One region of the Streptomyces sp. AHU1 genome, then DNA from elsewhere that is predicted to be linked to it. Evidence: riboswitches for the same ligand, from Rfam matches in the RefSeq annotation. Region 1 holds a riboswitch; each other region holds the start of a gene.
The links. Region 1 has a riboswitch for thiamine pyrophosphate ahead of ACICHK_RS28560 (thiamine ABC transporter substrate binding subunit). Riboswitches for the same ligand answer to the same signal wherever they lie in the genome.

Region 1 (7,266 bases):
CAGCTCCCCCACCCGCGCGGCCTGTCCGTCCTTCGACGTGCCGTGCATCCGCAGTCCGAAGGCGACGTTGCCGCCCACGTCCCGCTGTGGGAAGAGCTGGTGGTCCTGGAACATCAGGCCGACGCCCCGCTTGTGCGCGGGGACGGCCGCCTGGTCCCGTCCGTCCAGCACCACCCGGCCCGCGTCGAGCGGCTGCAGTCCGGCCACCGCCCGCAGCAGCGTGGACTTGCCGCTGCCGCTCGGCCCGAGCACGCACACGGTCTCGTGCTCGGCGACGTCGAGGTCGACGGCGTCGAGCACGGTCCGCCCGCCGAAGCGCACGGTCGCGCCCTCGAGGCTCAGCAGCATCTAGAACTCCCCGGTCCTGTCGGTCCGTACCCGCTCCAACAGCAGCAGCGCCACCGCGCACACCACCATCAGGATCGTCGAAAGGGCCATCGCCTGGCCGTAGTTGAGATCACCGGCGCGCCCGAGCAGCCGGGCCACGGCGACCGGCAGCGTCGGGTTGTCGGGCCGGGCGATGAAGACGGTCGCCCCGAACTCCCCGAGGGAGACGGCGAAGGCGAACCCGGCGGCGATCAGCAGCGCCCGCCGCACCATCGGCAGGTCGACCTCGCGCCACACCCGCCAGGGCGAGGCCCCGAGCACGGCCGCGGCCTCCCGCAGCCGCCCGTCCACCGCGCGCAGCACGGGCAGCATCGTCCGTACGACGAAGGGGACGCCCACCAGCGCCTGCGCCAGCGGTACCAGGATCCAGCTCGCGCGCAGATCGAGCGGCGGCTCGTCCAGGGCGATGAGGAACCCGAAGCCCACGGTCACCGCGGAGACGCCGAGCGGCAGCATCAGCAGCGCGTCGAAGCCCCGCATCAGCCGGCCGGCCCGCCGGGTGAGGGCGGCGGCGGCCAGGCCGCCGATCAGCACCGCGATGGCGGTGGCGGCGAGCGCGTACTCCAGCGAGTTGCCGACCGCCTCGATCGGGGCGACGAGGAAGACGCCTCCGTCGTCGTCGGCCAGCGCCCGGTAGTAGCCGAGTCCCGGGGCGTCGAAGGACCGCTGGACGAGGACCGCGAGCGGCAGCACGAGCAGGACGGCGATGCTCACCAGCACGCCCGCGAGGAGCGACCGTTGCGCGGCACCGCGCGGCCGGTGCGCGGTGGTGCCCGGGGCGACCAGGCGCAGGGCGGTCTCCCGCCGGCGTACGGTCGCCGCGTGCACGGCGAGGATCGCGCCGACCGCCGTGAACTGGACGATCGTCAGCACCGCGGCCGTGGTGAGGTCGAAGATCTCGGAGGTCTGCCGGTAGATCTCGACCTCCAGGGTCGAGAAGGTGGGACCGCCGAGGATCTGCACCACACCGAACGAGGTGAAGGTGAAGAGGAAGACCATGAGGGCGGCGGCGGCCACGGCGGGGCCGAGCGCGGGCAGCGTCACCCTGCGCCAGGCCGCGAGGCGCGAGGCGCCGAGCATGCGCGCGGCCTCCTCCTGGCGCGGGTCGAGCTGCGACCAGAGCCCGCCGACGGTCCGTACGACGACCGCGTAGTTGAAGAAGACGTGCGCGAGCAGGATCGCCCACACCGTGGTGTCCAGGCGCAGGCCCCACAGCTCGTCGAGCAGCCCGCCCCGGCCGACCAGCGCGAGGAACGCCGTGCCGACGACCACGGTCGGCAGCACGAAGGGCACCGTCACCACGGCTCGCAGGACCTGTTTGCCCCGGAAGTCGAAGCGCGCGAAGACGTACGCGCCGGGGAGCGCGACCAGCAGCGTGAGCGCCGTCGAGGCGAGCGCCTGCCAGGTGGTGAACCACAGCACGTGCCGGATGTCGGACCGGGTCGCGACGTCCCAGATCCGGCCGAGCTGCCAGCCGCCGTCCCCGTGGAGCCCGCGCGAGACGATGGCCGCGACCGGATAGGCGAAGAACACCGCGAAGAACGCGACGGGCCCCGCCATCAGGGCGAACCGCGCCGCGTCCTGCCGACGGGCCCGGCGCGGAGCCCGGCCGGCACCGGCCCGCCCGGCGGCTCCGCCCGGTCCGCCGGTCCGCGCCGGTCCGTCCGCTACTTCAGTACGAGCGATGTCCACGACTTGACCCACTGGTCGCGGTCGGCGGCGATCTTCGCGGGCGCCAGGGTCTCGGGATCCTTGGCCGGCGGACCGTACCGCGTGAACTCCGGCGGCACCTGCGCGGCCTCGCGCACCGGGTAGACGAACATGCTGAGCGGCATGTCGTCCTGGAACTCCTTGCCGATCATGAAGTCGAGGAGCGCCTTGCCGCCCTTGGCGTTCCCGGCGTGGCTGAGCAGCCCCGCGTACTCCACCTGGCGGAAGCAGGTGCCGGTCGCGACCCCGGTCGGGGCCGTGGCGGGCTTCGGGTCGGCGTAGATGACCTCGGCGGGCGGCGAGGAGGCGTACGAGACGACGAGCGGCCGGTCGGCCTTGGCCTTCTTGCCGCCCGCGGACCCCGAGAACTCCTCGTTGTACGCCTGCTCCCAGCCGTCGACGACCTTGACCCCGTTGGCCTTGAGCTTCTTCCAGTAGTCCTCCCAGCCCTTGTCGCCGTAGTGGGCGGCGGAGCCGAGCAGGAAGCCGAGGCCCGGCGAGGACGTGGCGGCGTTCTCGGTGACGAGGAGGTTCTTGTACGCGGGATCGACCAGGTCGTCGAAGGACTGCGGCGGCTTCAGCTTGTGCTCGCTGAAGTACGCCTTGTCGTAGTTGACGCAGATGTCGCCGGAGTCGATGGGCGTGACCCGGTGCTTGTCCTGGTCGATCCGGTACTCGGGCAGGACCAGGTCCGCTCCCTTCGCCTCGTACGGCTGGAACAGTCCGTTGTCGAGCGCGCGGGAGAGCAGGGTGTTGTCGACGCCGAAGAACACGTCGCCCTGCGGGTTGTCCTTGGTCAGGATCGCCTTGTTCACCGCCTGCCCGGCGTCGCCGTCCTTGAGGACGCGGACCTTGTACCCGGACTGCTTCTCGAAGTCCTTGAGCACGCTCTTCGACACGACGAACGAGTCATGGCTGACGAGCGTGACCGTCTTGGATCCGCCCGAGCCGGAGGCTTCGGACGAACTGCACGCGGTCAGCACGGGCAGCGCGACGAGACCGAGCCCGGCGGCCATGACCGCGAGCCGTCTGCCGCCGCTGATGTTGGTGATCACTGATTCCTCCTGGGTGACCAGGAAGAGACGCGGCCCCGCCCGGGACCTCTGACGGTTCCCGGGCAGGGCGCAACAGCTTGAGTAACGACCGAACTTCCTACCCAGAATGACCTGGGCAAGGTTCAGAGGGTCTGCGGTCTGTCCCGCACTCTCAGCGCTGTGGCGCTCCCCTGTCGGAATATGAAGATGTCGGACGGTGGAGATGCCGGACGACGGAGTCGTCCGACCATGATGATGTCGGACTACCGGACGGGCCGACTCGACTCAGACTACCGCTCGGTCGCGGCGAGCTGGCCGCACGCTCCGTCGATCTCCTGGCCCCGGGTGTCCCGGACGGTCACCGTGACGCCGTGGGCCGCGATCGCCTCGACGAACGCCTTCTCGTCCTCGGGCCGCGACGCGGTCCACTTCGAGCCCGGGGTCGGGTTCAGCGGGATGAGGTTGACGTGCACGGGCTTGCCCTTGAGCATCCGCCCGAGCCGGTCACCACGCCACGCCTGGTCGTTGATGTCGCGGATGAGCGCGTACTCGATGGACAGCCTGCGCCCGGACCGGTCCGCGTATCCCCAGCCGGCGTCCAGCACCTCGCGCACCTTCCACCGCGTGTTCACGGGGACGAGGGTGTCGCGCAGCTCGTCGTCCGGGGCGTGCAGGGAGATCGCGAGCCGGCACTTGAAGCCCTCGTCCGCGAAGCGGTTGATCGCGGGAACGAGGCCGACCGTCGAGACGGTGATACCGCGCTGCGACAGCCCCAGCCCGTCCGGCTCGGGGTCGGTCAGGGCCCGGATCGCCCCGACCACCCGCTTGTAGTTGGCGAGCGGCTCGCCCATCCCCATGAAGACGATGTTGCTGAGCCGCGCCGGCCCGCCGGGGATCTCGCCGTCACGCAGCGCCCGCATGCCGTCGACGATCTGGTGCACGATCTCGCCGGTCGACAGGTTCCGGTCGAGGCCGGCCTGTCCGGTGGCGCAGAACGGGCAGTTCATCCCGCAGCCCGCCTGCGAGCTGATGCACATGGTCACCCGGTCCGGGTAACGCATCAGCACGGACTCGACGAGCGTGCCGTCGAAGAGCCGCCACAGGGTCTTGCGGGTGGTGTCCTGGTCGGTCGACAGGTGCCGCACGACCGTCATCAGCTCGGGAAGCAGCGCTTCCTGGAGCTTGCCGCGCGAGGCGGCCGGGATGTCCGTCCACTGGGCGGGGTCGTGCGCGTACCGGGCGAAGTAGTGCTGCGAGAGCTGCTTGGCACGAAACGGCTTCTCACCGATCGCGGCAACCGCCTCTTTGCGCTCGGCGGGCGTGAGATCGGCGAGGTGCCGCGGCGGCTTCTTGGCTCCGCGCGGCGCGACAAAGGTGAGTTCTCCGGGTGCAGGCATAACCCTTCCAGTGTCGCAGATCATCCGCGGGGCCCCAGGCCAGAGAGGGGTAGGGACGGTCACCCCTGGGCGGCCTCTGTCAGCTTCCGTCGACCTCGCACGGCCCAGGGACGGCCCAGGAATGATCTTGGACGGGACCCCTGACCAGCTACGAACGAGGGCAGGGAAGAGTCGGGGACGGACGAGGGGCATCGACACCCGCGACGCCCCGCCTCCACCGACAATCAACGATCAACGATCAACGATTGATCGGAATCTCGTAGACGATCTCGCAGTGAGCGACGGGCACCACGATGTCCGCCGTCTCGACGGGCCGTCCGTCGTCGCTGTAGTACGTCCGCCGGATGTGCGTGACCAGCGCGGCCTTCTGGATGCCGAGCAGCGACGCCTCTTCGGCGGTCGCCGTCCGCGGCTCCGGCTGCTCCACGGCGTGGCTGATGGTGACACCGATCGCGGCCATGCGGTTCACGACACCGGCTCCGGCGTGCGGCCCTCCCTCGGGGAGGACGACGAGCGTGCCTGCGGTGAGGTCGTACGGCTCCCAGCTCGTCGAGAGCTGCACCGGCCTGCCGTCGGCCAGGAACTCGTACGTCGTCCGGACGCACAGCTCACCCTCGTCGATCCCGAGCCGCGCGGCGATGTCGGCGGGCGCCGGCACCTTGGCGTCGGTCCGGCTCTCCCAGTCCCCCGCCCTGCCGATGTCTCGCATGTCTGCCCGGAACGGTGACCCGTCGCGCCGCTCCCGCGCCGCCGACCGGACCACCCGCACCCGCTGCCGGGGCTCGGCGACGTAGGTGCCGGATCCGGCGCGTCCCTCCAGCAACCCCTGGGAGATCAACAGCTCCTGCGCCCGGCGGACCACGTTCTCGCCCACGCCGCACTCCTGGCCGATCTGGGTGCGGGAGGGCAGACGGTCACCCGGCTCCCATACGTGCTCCGCGATCCGGCGCCGGAGTTCGTCGGCGATGCGGAGATAGGGCGGCTGCTCAGGCATATGGAAAATCTAGTCCACTAGCCCTAATCTAGTTAACTAGCTTCACTGAAAGTGATCGCTGGTGACGGAGGCTGTCCTGTGCCCGCTTCGGGAGTTAGCGCGGCGGCCATCGCCGCCCGCCTGTCCGCCCTCGGGCTTCCCGCGCGAGTGGAGGAACACCGCCGTCACACGTCGGTAGAAGCAGAGGTTCCGGACGGGCTCTCCGCCGAGTCATGGCGGGAGGTCCTGGACGTGGTGGCCGAGGCCGACCGGTTCGGGCTCCTAGCCACCAGCTTGAACGGCCGCACCCTCTGGGCGGTCGTACGCAGAACGGTCCCCACGACGGGCGATGTCTGGGGACCGGGCCATCAGCGATAGGAGCTGACCAGCGTGCTCAACCGTATCCGCCGCGCCGTCTCCCGCACCAGGGCGCGTCACTCCGCCAAGGGCAGGCACAGCCGCCCCTTAACGGCCGTCCACCGGCCGACCGCTTCCGCTCTCCCCGCATCCGCTGACACGGTGACGGCCATCCTGGGGCGGACCTCCACCGACTCAGACCGCCGACACTCGCTCGCGGCTGAAGACATCGCACTCGTCCGCCCGTACGTGCTGGCCCGGGAGAAGCGTGTGCGCACGCGCTCGGTGGTCGTCGCTCCCCATCTGCCGAACAGCGCGTGGTCGGCCCTCGCGGGGGTCCACTGATGCCCTCAATGCGGTCCCGCCGACATCTCGGCATCGCGGACGCCTCGGCCGTCCCCTACCGCTCGACCGCCTGTCGCATCGGCACGCACCCGGCCTGCGCGGAGTCCTCCCCGGCTGCGGCCCCGGTCGACCTCCCGGTGATCTATGAGGCATGCGACTGTCCGTGCCACCCGTCAGCCGACCGATTCCCTGCCGCAGAGGTGGAGCGATGAGTGCATGGGCCCCCGGCGGCGCGCTGGTCGCCAGCGTCGAGGTCACCGCGGCCACCGTGCAGCGCGGCGACGTCATCCAAGTCGGCGGCCACGCCGCCCGGGTGAGAGACCTCTTCCAACTCCCCCAGGGGGCCAAGCAACTGGTCTTCGAGTCGGGCGAACTGCTGACCATCCACGCACGCACCCGGCTCCTCGCCGTGCGCTCGCTGAGAAGGCGGTGACCATGTCCGTGCCCTCTCGTCACCACAACATCGCGGACGACCTCCGCCGCCAGATCGCGACCGGCCGTATCCAGCCCGGTGAACGCCTGCGGTCCGAAGCCGACTTGGCCGACCGGTACAAGGTCAGCACAGTGACGCTACGAAGAGCTCTCTCCGTGCTTCAGGGAGAGGGCCTCGTCGAGAAGATCCACGGCAAGGGCAACTTCGTCCGCCTCCCCCTTCGCAAGATCATGTACGTCGGCGGCTGGGGAACCCTGGACCCGTGGACCGCCGCCGAAGCGGCCCTGCGTGTCACCGTTCGCACCACCCCGGTTCCAGCACACGGACAGCTCACGACCTTGCTCAACGTCCCTGCGGGCAGCCCTCTCACCGAGTTCTCGTGCCTCAGCTTCGAAGGAGCGTCACCGCACGGACTGGCTCGCATCTACATCCCGCGCGACCTGGCACCGGCCGGAACACTCGGCAACGAATCCACGTACGGGGAAGCAGCCACGAGATTCGCCGTGCTCGGTCCTGCGCCGGCCGTTGTCCGGGAGACGGTATGCGCCCGCCCACCGACACCGGATGAGGTATGGGCCCTTCGGATCGGCTCCACCGTGCCCATCCTCGCCATCACGCGCACCGCGACAG
Region 2 (7,266 bases), 3.7 Mb from region 1:
CCGGCCGGGGTCTCGCCGCCATACGTGCCGGTGGCGTACTGGTCCTGGCCGTAGTTCTGCTGCTGCTGTGCGTACTGCTGCTGCTCGCCGCCGTTGTAGGCGGTGTTGTCGTACGTGCCGCCGGTGTACTGCTGCTGGCCGGTGTACGGGTCCGTGTAGCCGGCGTACTGCTGCTGGCCGGTGCCGTAGCCGTACTGCTGCTGGTCGTAGCCCGTGTAGCCGTCGTACGCGTAGGCCTGCTGGTTCTGGCCCGTGGCGTAGGCCTGCTGGTTCTGGCCGGTCGCGTAGGCCTGCTGGTCCTGGGACGGGGACGCGCCGGCGTAGGACTGGCCGGTGGCGGCGGCGTACGTGTCGGAGTCGTAGACGCCGTAGGAGCCGGTGTCCTCGGGCAGGGGCTGCGGCTCGTACACCGAGGTCGACTCGGCGGCCGTGGGCTCGGACGGCTGCTCCGGGGACGCGTTCCGGTCGGACGAGGCGGGCGTGAACACGTCGTCCTCGTCGGCGTAGGGGTCCTCACGCCGGTAGGCGGCCACCTCGACCTCGTCGAGGTCGGGGTTCTCCTCCGGCTCCTCCGCCTCCTCCGGCTCACCGCGGCGGCGCTTGCTGAGCTTGCCGACCTTGCCCTCCACAGCGGGACCCTTGATGGCCCAGCCCTGTGCGAAGCCCTGGCGGAACGACAGCGTCACGTACGTCTGGCCGACCGTGAAGGCGGCCGCGCCCAGCCCGATGACCACGACCGAGTGCATCAGGACGCCGAGGACCACGCCGAGGAAGCCGACGAAGGCGAGCAGCCTGAAGCGCAGCCGCGCCTTGTACTGCAACAGCACCTCGCCGAGCAGCCACAGCGCGACGATGCCGAATGCCAGATAGAGGACCGTCAAGCCCATGTACGCCCCTCTCCCAGTGGCCGCTACGCAGTGTGTCGTACGCGGGTGCGACCGGTCTAGGCCTGCTGCGGGTGATGCAGGCCCAGATTCTCGTAGATTTCCAGCGTCGCTGTGGAGTTGTTGAGCGTGATGAAGTGCAGTCCGGGGACTCCCTCGGCCAGCAGCCTCGCGCAGAACTCCGTCGCGAACTCGATCCCGATCGAGCGTACAGCCGCCGCATCGTCTTTGACTGTGAGGATCCGCTCTTTCAGGACGTCCGGGAACGAAGCGTTCGAGAGTTTGGGCAGCCGTTCCAACATCTTCACACTTGTCACGGGCATGACTTCAGGGATGACCGGCGTCCCGCAACCCGCCGCGTCCACGCGGTCACGCAGACGGAGGTAGGACTCCGGCTGGAAGAACATCTGCGTGATCGCGTAGTCGGCGCCGGCGCGGCACTTGTCGACGAAGTGGGAGACGTCCAGGTCCCACTCCGTGGAACGGGGGTGCATCTCCGGGAAGGCCGCCACCCCGACGCAGAAGTCGCCGGATTCCTTGATGAGACGCACGAGTTCGGCCGCGTAGGTCAGCCCCTGGGGGTGGGGGACCCACTCGCCCATGGGGTCGCCGGGCGGGTCGCCGCGCACGGCGAGCATGTTGCGGATGCCCGCGTCCGCGTACTGCCCGATGATGTTGCGCAGTTCCGCGACGGAGTGGTCGACCGCGGTGAGGTGCGCGACCGGGGTGAGCGTCGTGTCGAGGACGATCTGCTCGGTCTCCTTGACCGTGCCGGCCCGGGTGGAGCCGCCGGCCCCGTAGGTCACGGAGACGAAGTCGGGGGCCACGGCCTCGACCCGTCGCAGGGCGTTCCACAGGTTCCGCTCACCCTTGGGGGTCTTCGGCGCCGAGAACTCGAAGGAAAAGGTCTGTTTGCCGGTCGCGAGCATGTCGCGCACGGTGCGCGCGCGATCAGTCCTGGTGGAAGCAGATCCGAGGGCCATACTCGCAGGTTAGCCAGAGGGCGACGGCCACCCAACCGAACCGCTGGCTTTTGTCCGATCTGTCGATTTCTTGTCCACCCCTCGGACAGCGGCCCGCCGGAACGCTCCCCGCGGACGGTCCGCGGGGGCTACGCCGTGCGCAGCCGCTTCGCGAATTCCGCCGCCGCCGCGCCCGGGTCGTCCGCCTCGGTGATCGCCCGTACGACGACGACGCGGCGGGCGCCCGCCTCGAGCACCTCGTCCAGCCGGCCGAGGTCGATGCCGCCGATCGCGAACCAGGGGCGGGCGGTGCCGAGGGCCGCCGTGCCGCGGACGAGGCCGAGCCCGGGCGCGTGGCGGCCGGGCTTGGTGGGGGTGGGCCAGCAGGGGCCGGTGCAGAAGTAGTCCACGCCCTCCTGGACGGCGGCGGCCCCGGCCTCGGCCTCGGAGTGCGTGGAGCGGCCGATGATCACCTCGTCGCCGAGGATCGCGCGGGCCGCGGGAACCGGGAGGTCCCCCTGGCCCAGGTGCAGGACGTCGGCACGGGCGGCGTGGGCCACGTCGGCCCGGTCGTTGACCGCGAGGAGCTTGCCGTGCCGGGCGCAGGCGTCCGCGAAGACCTGGAGGTGCTCCAGCTCCTCCCCCGCCTCCATGCCCTTGTCGCGCAGCTGCACGATGTCGACGCCGCCCGCGAGGACCGCGTCGAGGAACTCGGGGAGGTCGCCCTGGCGTCTGCGGGCGTCCGTGCAGAGGTAGACACGGGCGTCGGCGAGGCGGCCCCGCGCGGTCGTGGCGGCGGTCTCGGGCATGCGTGGGTCCCCCGTTGTCGGTGCGCGGGGAGCTCGGCGGCCGGGATCCTCCCGCCGCCGGGCTCCCCGCGCCGGACGGTCTCGATCAGGTCAGACGGCGAGCGCCTGGGCGCGGCGCTTCACCTCCGTGCCGCGATTCTCGCTCAGTGCCTGCGCGGGGGTGCCGGGCAGGGTCGGGTCGGGGGTGAAGAGCCATTCGAGGGCCTCTTCGTCGGAGAAACCGTCGTCCCTCAGGAGCGTCAGGGTGCCGACCAGGCCCTTGACGACCTTCTGCTCGGCCACGTCGATGAAGTCGGCGGGGACGTGCAGCGCGCGGTTCTCACCACGGCGTACGGCGATCAGCTGGCCCTCCTTGACCAGCTGCCGGACGCGCGTCACCTCGACGCCGAGCTGTTCGGCGATGTCGGGGAGGGTGAGCCAGGCGGGGACGAGAGCATCGGTCTTTGCGTCAATCTCGGTCACGGGACAAGCCTGCCATCCCGGACCGACAGCCGGAAGCCGAGGGCGTCCGACCCGGGGTGACGGGATCAGGCCGTGGCGCCCTTCAGCGGTCTCGACGGGTCCGCGAGCAGCGCCGGATCCATCGTGGCGCCCGCCTCGATCAGCCGGCGCCCCTGGGCGAGGTCCCTCGGGCGGCCCACCGCCAGGAGGGCGACGAGCCGCGCCTCGCGCAGCCAGCACACCGACCAGGAGGCGCCCGAGGGGTCCCCGCGCCACAGCAGGGTGTCGGCGGGCGTGTGGTGGCCGACGTACTGCACGAAACGGCCGAACTGCTCGGACCAGAAGTACGGCACGGGGTCGTAGGCGGCGGGCGTCTGGCCGACGATGTTCAGGGCGACCGTGCGCGGGCCCTGGAGGGCGTTGTCCCAGTGGTGGACGAGGAGGCGCTCCTCGTAGCGGCCCGAGGGGAACGAGGCGCAGTCGCCGACCGCGTAGACGTCCGGCAGGGAGGTGCGCAGGTGGTCGTCGGCGACGATCTCGCGGTGCGCGCCGAGTTCGATGCCGGAGCCGGCGATCCAGGCGGTCGCGGGCCGCGCGCCGATCCCGACGACCACGGCGTCGGCGGGCACCCGGGAGCCGTCGTCCAGGACCACCGCGCCGGGTTCGATCCGCTCCACGCGCGCGCCGGTGCGCAGCGAGGCCCCGCTGTCCGCGTACCAGGCGGTCATCGGGGCTGCCACCTCGGCGGGCAGCGCCCCGGCGAGCGGCCGGTCGGCGGCCTCGACGACGGTCACCGCGCAGCCCGCCTCGCGCGCCGCGGTGGCGAACTCTGCGCCGATCCAGCCCGCGCCGACCACCACGATGTCGTGCTGCCGGGCGAGGACGGGCCGCAGCCGGTCGGCGTCGTCCAGGGTGCGCAGCAGGTGCACCCCGGGCACGCCTTCGGCGCCGGGGAGCCGGATCGGTTCGGCTCCGGTGGCGACGACCAGGACGTCGTAGGGGACGGGTCCCGCGGCCGTGTCCAGTTCGTGGTCGCCGGGGCGCACGCCGAGCGCCTCGCTGCCCAGCCTGAGGTCGATGTCCAGGGCCTCGAAGTCGACGTCGAAGGCGGAGCCCTCGGCCTTGCCCAGCAGGACGGCCTTGGACAGCGGCGGCCGGTCGTAGGGCTGGTGCGGCTCCGCGCCGATCAGCGTGACGGTGCCGGTGAAGCCCTGTTCGCGCAGGGCGACGGCGGTCTGCACCCCGGCCATGCCCGCGCCCACCACGACGACCCGCCGTGCCGCGGGCTCTCGCTCCTGAGACTGTGCCTGCGTCTGATCGCTCACCTGATCACCATAGACACGTGACAATCCGTCAGTCAGCGGACGTGCTCGGTGACCTGTTCCACACCACCGGTCCTGGACGGTTCCTCGACCACGCTCGTCCCCTCGCCCGGCTGCGACTCCCAGGTCCAGGTCTCCTCCAGCCGCACCCGCCCGTCGGGCAGTTCCACGACGAGGGACACGCAGTGGCCCGACGCGGTGGTCCCGTCACCTCTGAGCTGCACGTACCGGAAGTCGAGGCGGTCGCCCTCGCGGGTGCCCACGAGGTGTCCGCGGACGATGTCGCCGCCCGCGTAGTCGGCCCAGACCACCCCGTCCTCCTCGTGGTAGGCGAACCGGGTGCCGGTGCCCACCTGGCCGGGGGCCTGGTCGGCGACGGGGGCGAGGACGAGGCCGTCGAGCGGTCGCGCCATGGGCGAGGCTCCCTTACTGAGACGGACGGGGGCGGGCTAGGGTGGCCAACGTAAAGCACTCGCGGGAGCCCGGACGCACCGGGCTGAGAGGGAGGCTGGGCGGCCTCCGACCGTACGAACCTGATCCGGGTCATGCCGGCGAAGGGAGGGGCTGGACGCCCATGCCGTCTGCACGTTCGTCGGACGTCCTCGTCGTCGGGGGCGGGATCATCGGTCTGGTGACGGCCTGGCGGGCCGCGCAGCGCGGGTTCACCACCGCGCTCGTGGACCCCGAGCCGGGCGGCGGGGCCGCCCAGGTCGCGGCGGGGATGCTCGCCGCCGTCACCGAACTGCACTTCGGCGAGGAGACCCTGCTGGGTCTCAACCTCGCCTCCGCGCGCCGTTATCCGGACTTCGCCGCCGAGCTCACCGAGGCCACCGGCCAGGACCTCGGCTACCGCCGGAACGGCACGCTGGCCGTCGCGCTGGACGCCGACGATCGCGCCCACCTGCGGGAACTGCACGCGCTGCAGGTCCGGTCGGGGCTGGAGTCGCAGTGGCTGAGCGGTCGTGAGTGCCGCCGTCTGGAGCCGATGCTCGCGCCCGGCGTGCGCGGGGGGCTGCGGGTGGACGGCGACCACCAGATCGACCCGCGGCGCCTCGCCACGGCCCTGGTCACCGCGTGCGAGCGGGCCGGAGTGGTGGTGCACCGGACCTGGGCGGAGCGGCTGGGCGTCGTACGGGAGCGGGCGACCGGTGTCGTCACCGCGGACGGCACCGACCTCGCCGCGGACCGGGTGGTGCTCGCCGGGGGCAGCCTCAGCGGGCGTCTGGCGGGCGTCCCGGACGACGTCGTGCCGCCGGTGCGCCCGGTCAAGGGGCAGGTGCTGCGGCTGACCGTGCCGCGGCGGTACGCGCCCTTCCTGAACCGCACCGTGCGGGCCGTGGTGCGCGGCAGCCACGTCTACCTGGTGCCGCGCGAGAACGGCGAGCTCGTGGTGGGCGCGACCAGCGAGGAGCTGGGCTGGGACACCACCGTGACGGCGGGCGGCGTGTACGAACTGCTGCGCGACGCCCACGAGCTGGTCCCCGGGATCACGGAGCTGCCGCTCACCGAGACCCGCGCGGGGCTGCGTCCCTGCTCGCCCGACAACGCCCCGCTGCTCGGCCCGAGCGCGCTGGACGGGCTGCTGCTGGCCACCGGCCACCACCGCAACGGCGTGCTCCTGACGCCGGTGACCGGCGACGTGATGGCCCACGTCCTGACCACGGGCGAACTCCCCGCCGAGGCCCGCCCCTTCACCCCCCAGCGCTTCGGCGCCACGGCCCGCACGGAGCTGCCCGTATGAACATCGTCGTCAACGGGGAGCGGCGGCGGATCGCCGCGGGAACCGCTCTCGACGCGCTCGTCGCGGCCCTCACCCCGGCACCGTCCGGGGTGGCCGCCGCCCTGAACGAGACCGTCGTCCCGCGCGCGCAGTGGTCGTCCACCCCGCTCCGCGAGGGCGACCGCGTCGAAGTCCTCACCGCCGTCCAAGGAGGCTGAACCCATGGCAGACGATCCCTTCGTCCTCGGCGGTACGGCCTACGCGTCCCGGCTGATCATGGGGACGGGCGGCGCGCCCAGCCTGGACGTGCTGGAGCGCTCCCTGGTGGCGTCCGGCACGCAGCTGACGACGGTCGCGATGCGGCGCGTGGACGCGTCCGTGCACGGCTCGGTCCTGTCGGTGCTCGACAGGCTGGACATCCGCGTCCTGCCGAACACGGCCGGCTGCTACACCGCGGGCGAGGCCGTGCTGACGGCCCGTCTGGCGCGCGAGGCGCTGGGCACCGATCTGGTCAAGCTGGAGGTCATCGCCGACGAGCGCACCCTGCTGCCCGATCCGATCGAGCTGCTCGACGCGGCGGAGACGTTGGTCGACGACGGTTTCACCGTGCTGCCGTACACGAACGACGACCCGGTGCTGGCGCGGAAGCTGGAGGACGTCGGCTGCGCGGCGATCATGCCGCTCGGCTCGCCCATCGGCTCCGGGCTCGGCATCCGCAACCCGCACAACTTCGAGCTGATCGTCGAGCACGCGCGCGTGCCGGTGATCCTGGACGCGGGGGCGGGTACGGCGTCGGACGCCGCGCTCGCGATGGAGCTGGGATGCGCGGGGGTGATGCTCGCCTCGGCGGTGACGCGGGCGCAGGAGCCCGTGCTGATGGCGGAGGCCATGCGGCACGCGGTGGAGGCGGGGCGTCTGGCACGGCGTGCGGGGCGCATCCCGCGACGGCACTTCGCGACGGCGTCCTCCCCCGCGGAGGGCATGGCGGTGCTGGACCCCGAGCGTCCGGCGTTCTGAGAGCGTCCGGCGTTCCGAGAGCGTCCTGACCGCCGGTCCGCCGCCGTCGGTTTTCGGCCGGACGGGCGCGTCGGGCCGGACGCGGACGGGTCGGCCGCCGGCGGGCGCGGT
Region 3 (7,266 bases), 1.9 Mb from region 1:
GGATGAACTGGAAGCGGAACGTGCCGCCAACGACGGTGCGTACCTGCAGTTTCTGCGCGAGCGGAACATGTCGGTCGGGCTGTACGCGCTCGACGCCGGCGCCCTCGATCCGCAGAAGCCGCACGCCCAGGACGAGGTGTACTTCGTCGTCAGCGGACGCGCGTCGATCACGGTCGGCCTGGAGACCACCCAGGTGGCCCGGGGCAGCGTCGTCTACGTACCTGCCGGGGTCGCCCACAAGTTCCACCACATCACGGAGGACCTGCGGGTCCTGGTGATGTTCTCTCCGCCCGAGAGCTGACAGGCGTCTCAGGGTTCCCTAGGGGGACGGTCAGGGGAGGACAAGGGATGCGAGGCCACCGTACGGCCCCCTCCCCGGCCTAGCATCGGATGCGAGACATCGGAGAACCCGGAATCGGTGTCCCGGAGTCGGGACCACGGGCGAGGAGAGGTAAGGACAGGGCGATGCAGGAGATCTTCAGCGGTATGCCGTGGTGGGTGAAGTGGGTCGCGGTGCCGATCATCGCCCTGGTGGTGTTCGGCGGTCTGATAGCGACCGTCGTCGGGTTCGTCATCGGCCTGCTCTTCAAGCTGCTCGTCTTCGTCGCGCTGGTCGGCGGGCTGATCTTCATCGTGCGGAAGTTCATGTCGGGTTCCTCCTCGCGGAGCGACTGGTGAGGCGCGAGAGGGTGAGCGGCAGGTAACGGCGAAGGGGCAAAGGGAACCCAAGGTTCCCTCGGCCGAGGGAAGTTTTCCGGCGAGGCCGCATACGAGCGGTGACGGGCCGTTAGAGTCCGGAACTCGCGGGGCCGATCCCGCGGGCAGCGCACAGCCCCCTCCCGTGAACCCCCGCACGGGCGGTCCTCCTCGCTCTTCGGAGTGCCCCTTGGCCACGGTCGACACCGCACCCGCACCATCCGTCGCTCCACCCTTCCGACGACCGGGCACGCCCGCGGCGGCACGTGTTCCACCGGTCCAGCCACGTACCTCGCCGGGGCAGCCGCCCCTCTCGCACACTCCGTCGGCTCCGCCCAGGGAGCCGGCGCCGGCCCGGACCGCGGCGGTGGAGGCACCCGCTCGGCGCACCGCGCCGGCGGACGGGCTCACCGGGCGCACCGGACCGCCGGTGACGCGCACGTCGTCCTCGCCGGGCGCGGGGACGGCACGGCCGGCCCGCATCCCCTCCGCGGGGCCCGAAGCCGCTCCCCTGGACTCTCACACCACCACTTTGATCGGCTCGGTCCAGCGCGCGATGCGTCTGCTGGAGGCCGTCGCCTCGCGTGAGCAGGGCGCCCCCGCCAAACAGCTCGCCCGGGAGGCGGGACTGGCGTTGCCGACCGCCTACCACCTGCTGCGCACTCTGGTCCACGAGGGCTATCTCCGGCGTGACAGAGGGCTGTTCTTCCTCGGCGAGGCCGTCGAGCGGTTGAGCGGCAGCGGAGCCCGGCAGAAACGTCGCAGCACGATGAGGGACACGCTCGCGCACTGGCGCGACACGATCGACGCGCCCGTGTACTACGCGGTCTACCGCGAGGGTGAGATCGAGGTCATGTGCGTCGCCGACGCTCCGGCGAACCCCGCGGTCGAGGAGTGGGCCGACTTCCGTGAGACCGGGCACGCCCACGCGCTCGGCCAGTGTCTGCTGGCCCAACTGGACGAACGGTCCCGGCGTGACCACCTCGACCGCCACCCGGTGCAGCCGATCACTCCGTACACGGTGCGTGACGAGGACCGTCTGCTGCGACGCCTGGAACGAGCGGGGCGGATGGAACCGGTGATCGAGCGGCAGGAGTACGCGCTGGGCACGGTCTGCGCCGCCGTCCCGGTCACCGCGGGCAGTTCGGCCGCGGCCGTGGCCTTCTCCCTCCCGTCCCACCAGGCCGACCGGCTGATGCCCGCGGCACGGAAGCTGCAGAGCGAGGTCGGCGGGCTGCTGGGAACACTCACCCTCTCTATCAGTATCTGAAAAATCACTCCTTGTGATGTGGCATACACATTGAGCAAGATTTCCAGCAGTGTCAGGTGGGACGACTCCTGGCCAGTCGACGGCAAACGACGGGGTAGGCGATGCGCGAGTCGGTGCAGGCAGAGGTCATGATGAGCTTCCTCGTGTCCGAGGAGCTGTCCTTCCGCATTCCTGTCGAGCTGCGGTACGAGACCTGTGATCCGTACGCCGTGCGATTGACCTTCCACTTGCCCGGTGACGCGCCTGTGACCTGGGTTTTCGGGCGGGAACTGCTGATCGACGGGGTGGGCGGGCCCTGTGGTGACGGCGATGTGCACATCGCTCCGGCCGATCCGGAGGCACTCGGCGAGGTGCTGATCCGGCTTCAGGTCGGTGGCGATCACGCGCTGTTCAGGTCCGGGACCGCGCCGCTCGTCGCGTTCCTCGACCGGACGGACCGGCTCGTGCCGCTCGGGCAGGAACGCTCCCTCGAGGGCTTCGACACGTCCCTCGACGCGGTGCTCGACCGCATCCTCACGGAGGAGCAGAGCGCGGGCTGAAGCCCCGCCCGCCCGGAGCGGAGTAACGCTTCCTCACTAGGGGCGCCACAGCAGGATGGTTTCAGCGTTTCGAGGAACGGCTCAGTGCTTGCGGCGACGGCCCCTGCCGCTCCGTGCAGGCGTCCTGGCAGCCGCGGGCTGCGCGGGGACGGCCACGCCGCCTTCGCGGTCCGCGGCGACCACGAGGGCGGCCAGCGCGGTCGTCACCGGTACGGCGGCGACCAGACCGATCGATCCGACCAGCGTGCGCACGATCTCCTCGGCGACCAGTTCGCTGTTGGCGACGGTGTCCACACTGCTCTGCGCGATCGAGAAGAGCAGCAGCAGCGGCAGCGCGGCGCCCGCGTAGGCCAGGACGAGCGTGTTGACGACGGACGCGATGTGATCGCGGCCGATACGGATGCCCGCGCGGTACAGGCCGCGCCAGCCCATCGTGGGGTTCGCCTCGTGCAGTTCCCAGACCGCGGACGTCTGCGTCACCGTCACGTCGTCCAGGACACCGAGCGAACCGATGATGACGCCGGCCAGCAACAGGCCGCTCATGTCGATGGACGGGTACAGACCGTGGATCAGGCCGGTGCTGTCGTCGGTGTTGCCGGTCAGCACGGCCCAGTCGATGAAGACCGAGCCGAGCAGGCCGATCAGCACCAGGGAGAGCAGGGTGCCGACCACCGCCACGGAGGTCCGGGCCGACAGGCCGTGGCACATGTAGAGAGCGATCAGCATGATCGCGCTGGATCCTACGACGGCCACGAGCAGCGGGTCGGAGCCCTGCAGGATCGCGGGCAGGATGAAGAAGTTGAGGATCAGGAAGCTGATGGCCAGGGCGACCAGCGCCATGACGCCGCGCATCCTGCCGATCACCACGACGACCACCGCGAAAATCACGGCGAGCAGCGTCAGGGGCAGTTTCCGGTTCGCGTCCGTGACCGAGTACTGGAGCTCCTTGGGGGCGGAGGGCTCGTACGCGACGACGACCTTCTCGCCCTGGTGCAGCTGCCGTGACTGATCTGGCTGAACGATCTCGGTGAACGTGCGGCCCTTGTCCTTTCCGGTGTCGATCCGGACCGTCGCCTTCTTGCATTCCCCCGCCGCCCGGCGCTGGGCGGCGGAATCCCCGGCGGCGGAGGCGCCGTCCGCCGGAGCCCCCGAGGAGGCGTTCACGGACTTGCAGTCCACCTGGTCGATCTTCGTGACCGTCGCCTGCTGGGTCTGCCGGTCGAAGCCGACACCGGTGCGCTCGTGGGCGGGCGCGCCGCCGGGCCACAGCACCACGAGACCCACCGCCACCGCGGCCGCGAAGGGGATCAGTACCGTGGCGATGACCTTGCGCAGCTGCTTGGAGACCGGCGCGGCGGGACCGTGGCTGTGGGAATGCCCGTGTCCGCTGCTCGCAGGCGTGCTGTGCCCCCGGCCGGGACCCGGACCGTGTTCGTCGTCGGAGCCCTGGTGGCCACCGCCCGGTCCGTGTTCATGCCTGTGCCCGGCGTCGGGACCGTGCCCATGGTGGCCGTCGGAGCCGGGACGGCGCGGTGGCTCGGACGGAGGGAACGGGTGCTGCCGGGTCGTTGTCACCGCCCGATCATCGCAAGAACGTCAAGGGCCCTCTGTTCACCGCGCCAGACATGACGCTAGCGTGGAGGCACCTTTGCACACGCGGGAGCTCGGAGCACCGGGCTGAGAGGGCGCTGACCTCCGTCTTCGCGATGTTTCACATGAAACATCGACGATCGGAAGCCGCTGCGTCGACCGCTGAACCTGTTACCGGGTAATGCCGGCGTAGGGAGTAGGTCTCATGACCGACAAGGATGTACGCACGCCTGCCTCCGGCCGGACGGACGGGGCTTCCCCGCCGTCCCCGGACGGCGGGGACAAGCAGTCCATCGGCTGGCACAAGGCATACATCGGGGGCACACGCCCCGATCTGCGGGTGCCGGTTCGCCAGGTGCACCTCACCAACGGGCAGTCCGTGACGTTGTACGACACCTCCGGCCCGTACACCGATCCGGCCGTCGACACCGATGTGCGCAGGGGGCTGGCGCCGCTGCGTGAGAGCTGGATCATCGCCCGGGGAGACACCGAGGAGTACGCGGGCCGTCCCGTCCGTCCCGAGGACGACGGGATCAAGCACACGTCCCCGCGCGGAGGGCTGCGCAATCTCGACGCGGTCTTCCCCGGCCGGCCGCGGCAGCCGCGCCGGGGGCGTCCCGGGCAGGCGGTCACCCAGCTCGCCTACGCGCGACGCGGTGAGATCACGCCCGAGATGGAGTTCGTGGCGGTCCGGGAGAACGTCGACCCCGAGGTCGTACGGGAGGAGATCGCCGCGGGCCGGGCTGTGCTGCCCGCGAACGTCAACCATCCGGAGATCGAGCCGATGATCATCGGCAAGCGGTTCCTGGTGAAGGTCAACGCCAACATCGGCAATTCCGCGGTCACTTCCTCCATCGAGGAGGAGGTGGAGAAGATGACCTGGGCGACCCGCTGGGGCGCCGACACGGTCATGGACCTGTCCACCGGCCGCAACATCCACACCACGCGTGAATGGGTGCTGCGCAACTCCCCCGTGCCTATCGGCACGGTGCCGCTCTATCAGGCCCTGGAGAAGGTCGACGGCCGTGCCGAGGAGCTGACCTGGGAGATCTACAAGGACACCGTCATCGAGCAGGCCGAGCAGGGCGTGGACTACATGACGGTCCACGCGGGCGTGCGCCTGGCGTACGTGCCGCTCACCGCGAACCGCAAGACCGGCATCGTCTCCCGCGGCGGCTCGATCATGGCGGCCTGGTGCCTCGCCCACCACAAGGAGTCGTTCCTGTACGAGAACTTCGAGGAACTCTGCGAGATCCTCGCCGCGTACGACGTGACCTATTCGCTCGGCGACGGGCTGCGGCCGGGTTCCATCGCGGACGCCAACGACGCCGCACAGTTCGCGGAGTTGAGGACGCTCGGGGAACTCAACGCGGTCGCGAAGCGTTTTCAGGTACAGACGATGATCGAAGGCCCGGGACACATCCCGATGCACAAGATCAAGGAGAACATCGACCTTCAGCAGGAGATCTGTGATGAAGCTCCGTTCTATACCCTCGGCCCGCTGACGACGGACGTCGCGCCGGCGTACGACCACATCACCTCCGGCATCGGTGCCGCGATGATCGCCTGGTGGGGCACGGCCATGCTCTGCTACGTCACGCCCAAGGAGCACTTGGGCCTGCCCGATCGTGACGATGTCAAGACCGGCGTCATCACCTACAAGATCGCCGCCCACGCAGCCGACCTCGCCAAGGGGCACCCAGGTGCGCAGGAATGGGATGACGCGCTCTCCGACGCCCGCTTCGAGTTCCGGTGGGAGGACCAGTTCAACCTGGCCCTCGATCCGGACACGGCGCGGGAGTTCCACGACCAGACGCTGCCGGCCGAGCCCGCCAAGACGGCCCACTTCTGCTCCATGTGCGGTCCGAAGTTCTGCTCGATGAAGATCAGCCAGAACATCAACGAGCGGTTCGGCGGCGAGGTGGCCGACGGCGCCTCCGCCGAGGAGATCTCCGAGGGCATGCTCCAGAAGTCCCGGGAGTTCGCGGAAGCGGGCAACCGCGTGTATCTGCCGTTGGCCGACTGATCCACCGCACGGGGGCGCGGTCCGGGGCGGACACCCGGACCGCGCCCCCGGCACGGTCACGACGTGACGTCCTGCGGGTACCAGCGCAGTTCGACGGTGTTGCCGTCCGGGTCCTGGACGTAGACCGAGATGGCGTCGCCCCGCGCGCCGTAGCGCTCCACGGGACCCTCGAGCACGGTGAAGGATCCCGAGGCGATGACCTGGTCCCAGTCCAGCGGCTCCACGGTGAGGCAGATGTGGTCGACGTTGGACCCCTCAGGGGCGTGGGCGACCAGGTCGATGATGGTCTCCGAGGTGACCCGCACCGACGGGAACGGGGCTTGGCCGCGCCGCCATTCGGCGACGCGTACGGGTTCCAGGCCGAGGAGTCCGGTGTAGAAGCCGAGGGACCGTTCGATGTCCTCGACGTTGAGGACCAAGTGGTCGAAGGCCTTCACGCGCACGGTGGTCATGTCGTCTCCAGGGCGACGGCGTGGCGGTGCCACGCGCTGAACAGGGCGGGGGATCTCGTCGGCACGGCCGGGTTCGGTTCCTCCCGCGGCCGGATGGACGCCTTCTACGATCCGCCTCGCGGCGGACGCCATCAAGACATGATTGCTGCACGACCGTTGAGCTAGATTTAACGACGGGGGTTTCATGCTGGAACGGCTGGAGATCGAGACGTTTCTGACGCTGGCCGAGGAACTGCACTTCGGCCGTACCGCCGCGCGGCTGCAGATCACGACCGGGCGGGTCAGCCAGGTGATCAAGGCACTGGAGCGCAGAGTCGGCGGTTTGCTGTTCGAACGCACCAGCCGTTCCGTGCGGCTCACCCCGATCGGCCGGAGGCTGGCGGACGATCTGGCGCCCTTGGTCGCGGGAATGGAAGAAGCGCTGCGCAGGGCGACCGACGCCGGCAAGGGGGTCACCGGAGAGCTGCGGGCCGCTTTCCTCGGTGAGTGGACGGCGCCCGCACTCCTCAGAGCGGTCGCACGGTTCGGCGAGCGGCACCCCGACTGCCGGGTCGACGTGCGGGAGGTACAGCTGTCCAACTCCCGGGCGAGTCTGCTGGACGGGTCGGTCGACGTGCTGCTCGCCTCGTTCCCCTTCGACGGAATGGCCTGCGGGCCCGCTCTGCTGCGGGAGGGACGGGTACTGGCCGTCGC

Region 2: it holds a riboswitch for thiamine pyrophosphate, as region 1 does, so the genes downstream of both, thiO (glycine oxidase ThiO) here and ACICHK_RS28560 (thiamine ABC transporter substrate binding subunit) in region 1, are expected to answer to the same signal.
Region 3: it holds a riboswitch for thiamine pyrophosphate, as region 1 does, so the genes downstream of both, thiC (phosphomethylpyrimidine synthase ThiC) here and ACICHK_RS28560 (thiamine ABC transporter substrate binding subunit) in region 1, are expected to answer to the same signal.

Annotation. Positions count from the first base shown of each region.
Region 1 covers NZ_CP174283.1:6,381,752-6,389,017, reverse strand. The annotation lists gene ACICHK_RS28570 (ABC transporter ATP-binding protein) at 1-348, opposite strand, end outside; gene ACICHK_RS28565 (ABC transporter permease) at 349-2,079, opposite strand; gene ACICHK_RS28560 (thiamine ABC transporter substrate binding subunit) at 2,055-3,113, opposite strand; TPP riboswitch at 3,229-3,334, opposite strand; gene rlmN (23S rRNA (adenine(2503)-C(2))-methyltransferase RlmN) at 3,422-4,528, opposite strand; gene ACICHK_RS28550 (GntR family transcriptional regulator) at 4,767-5,522, opposite strand; gene ACICHK_RS28545 (hypothetical protein) at 5,601-5,879, shown strand; gene ACICHK_RS28540 (hypothetical protein) at 6,021-6,203, shown strand; gene ACICHK_RS28535 (hypothetical protein) at 6,412-6,636, shown strand; gene ACICHK_RS28530 (GntR family transcriptional regulator) at 6,633-7,266, shown strand, end outside.
Region 2 covers NZ_CP174283.1:2,692,471-2,699,736, forward strand. The annotation lists gene ACICHK_RS12245 (hypothetical protein) at 1-887, opposite strand, end outside; gene metF (methylenetetrahydrofolate reductase [NAD(P)H]) at 944-1,867, opposite strand; gene thiE (thiamine phosphate synthase) at 1,996-2,655, opposite strand; gene ACICHK_RS12260 (Rv2175c family DNA-binding protein) at 2,746-3,117, opposite strand; gene ACICHK_RS12265 (NAD(P)/FAD-dependent oxidoreductase) at 3,183-4,346, opposite strand; gene ACICHK_RS12270 (hypothetical protein) at 4,454-4,831, opposite strand; TPP riboswitch at 4,883-4,995, shown strand; gene thiO (glycine oxidase ThiO) at 4,993-6,159, shown strand; gene thiS (sulfur carrier protein ThiS) at 6,156-6,356, shown strand; gene ACICHK_RS12285 (thiazole synthase) at 6,361-7,155, shown strand.
Region 3 covers NZ_CP174283.1:4,492,070-4,499,335, reverse strand. The annotation lists gene ACICHK_RS20080 (cupin domain-containing protein) at 1-301, shown strand, start outside; gene ACICHK_RS20075 (DUF5326 family protein) at 466-678, shown strand; gene ACICHK_RS20070 (IclR family transcriptional regulator) at 1,178-1,966, shown strand; gene ACICHK_RS20065 (SsgA family sporulation/cell division regulator) at 2,068-2,505, shown strand; gene ACICHK_RS20060 (YibE/F family protein) at 2,587-4,080, opposite strand; TPP riboswitch at 4,152-4,308, shown strand; gene thiC (phosphomethylpyrimidine synthase ThiC) at 4,301-6,121, shown strand; gene ACICHK_RS20050 (VOC family protein) at 6,178-6,573, opposite strand; gene ACICHK_RS20045 (LysR family transcriptional regulator) at 6,758-7,266, shown strand, end outside.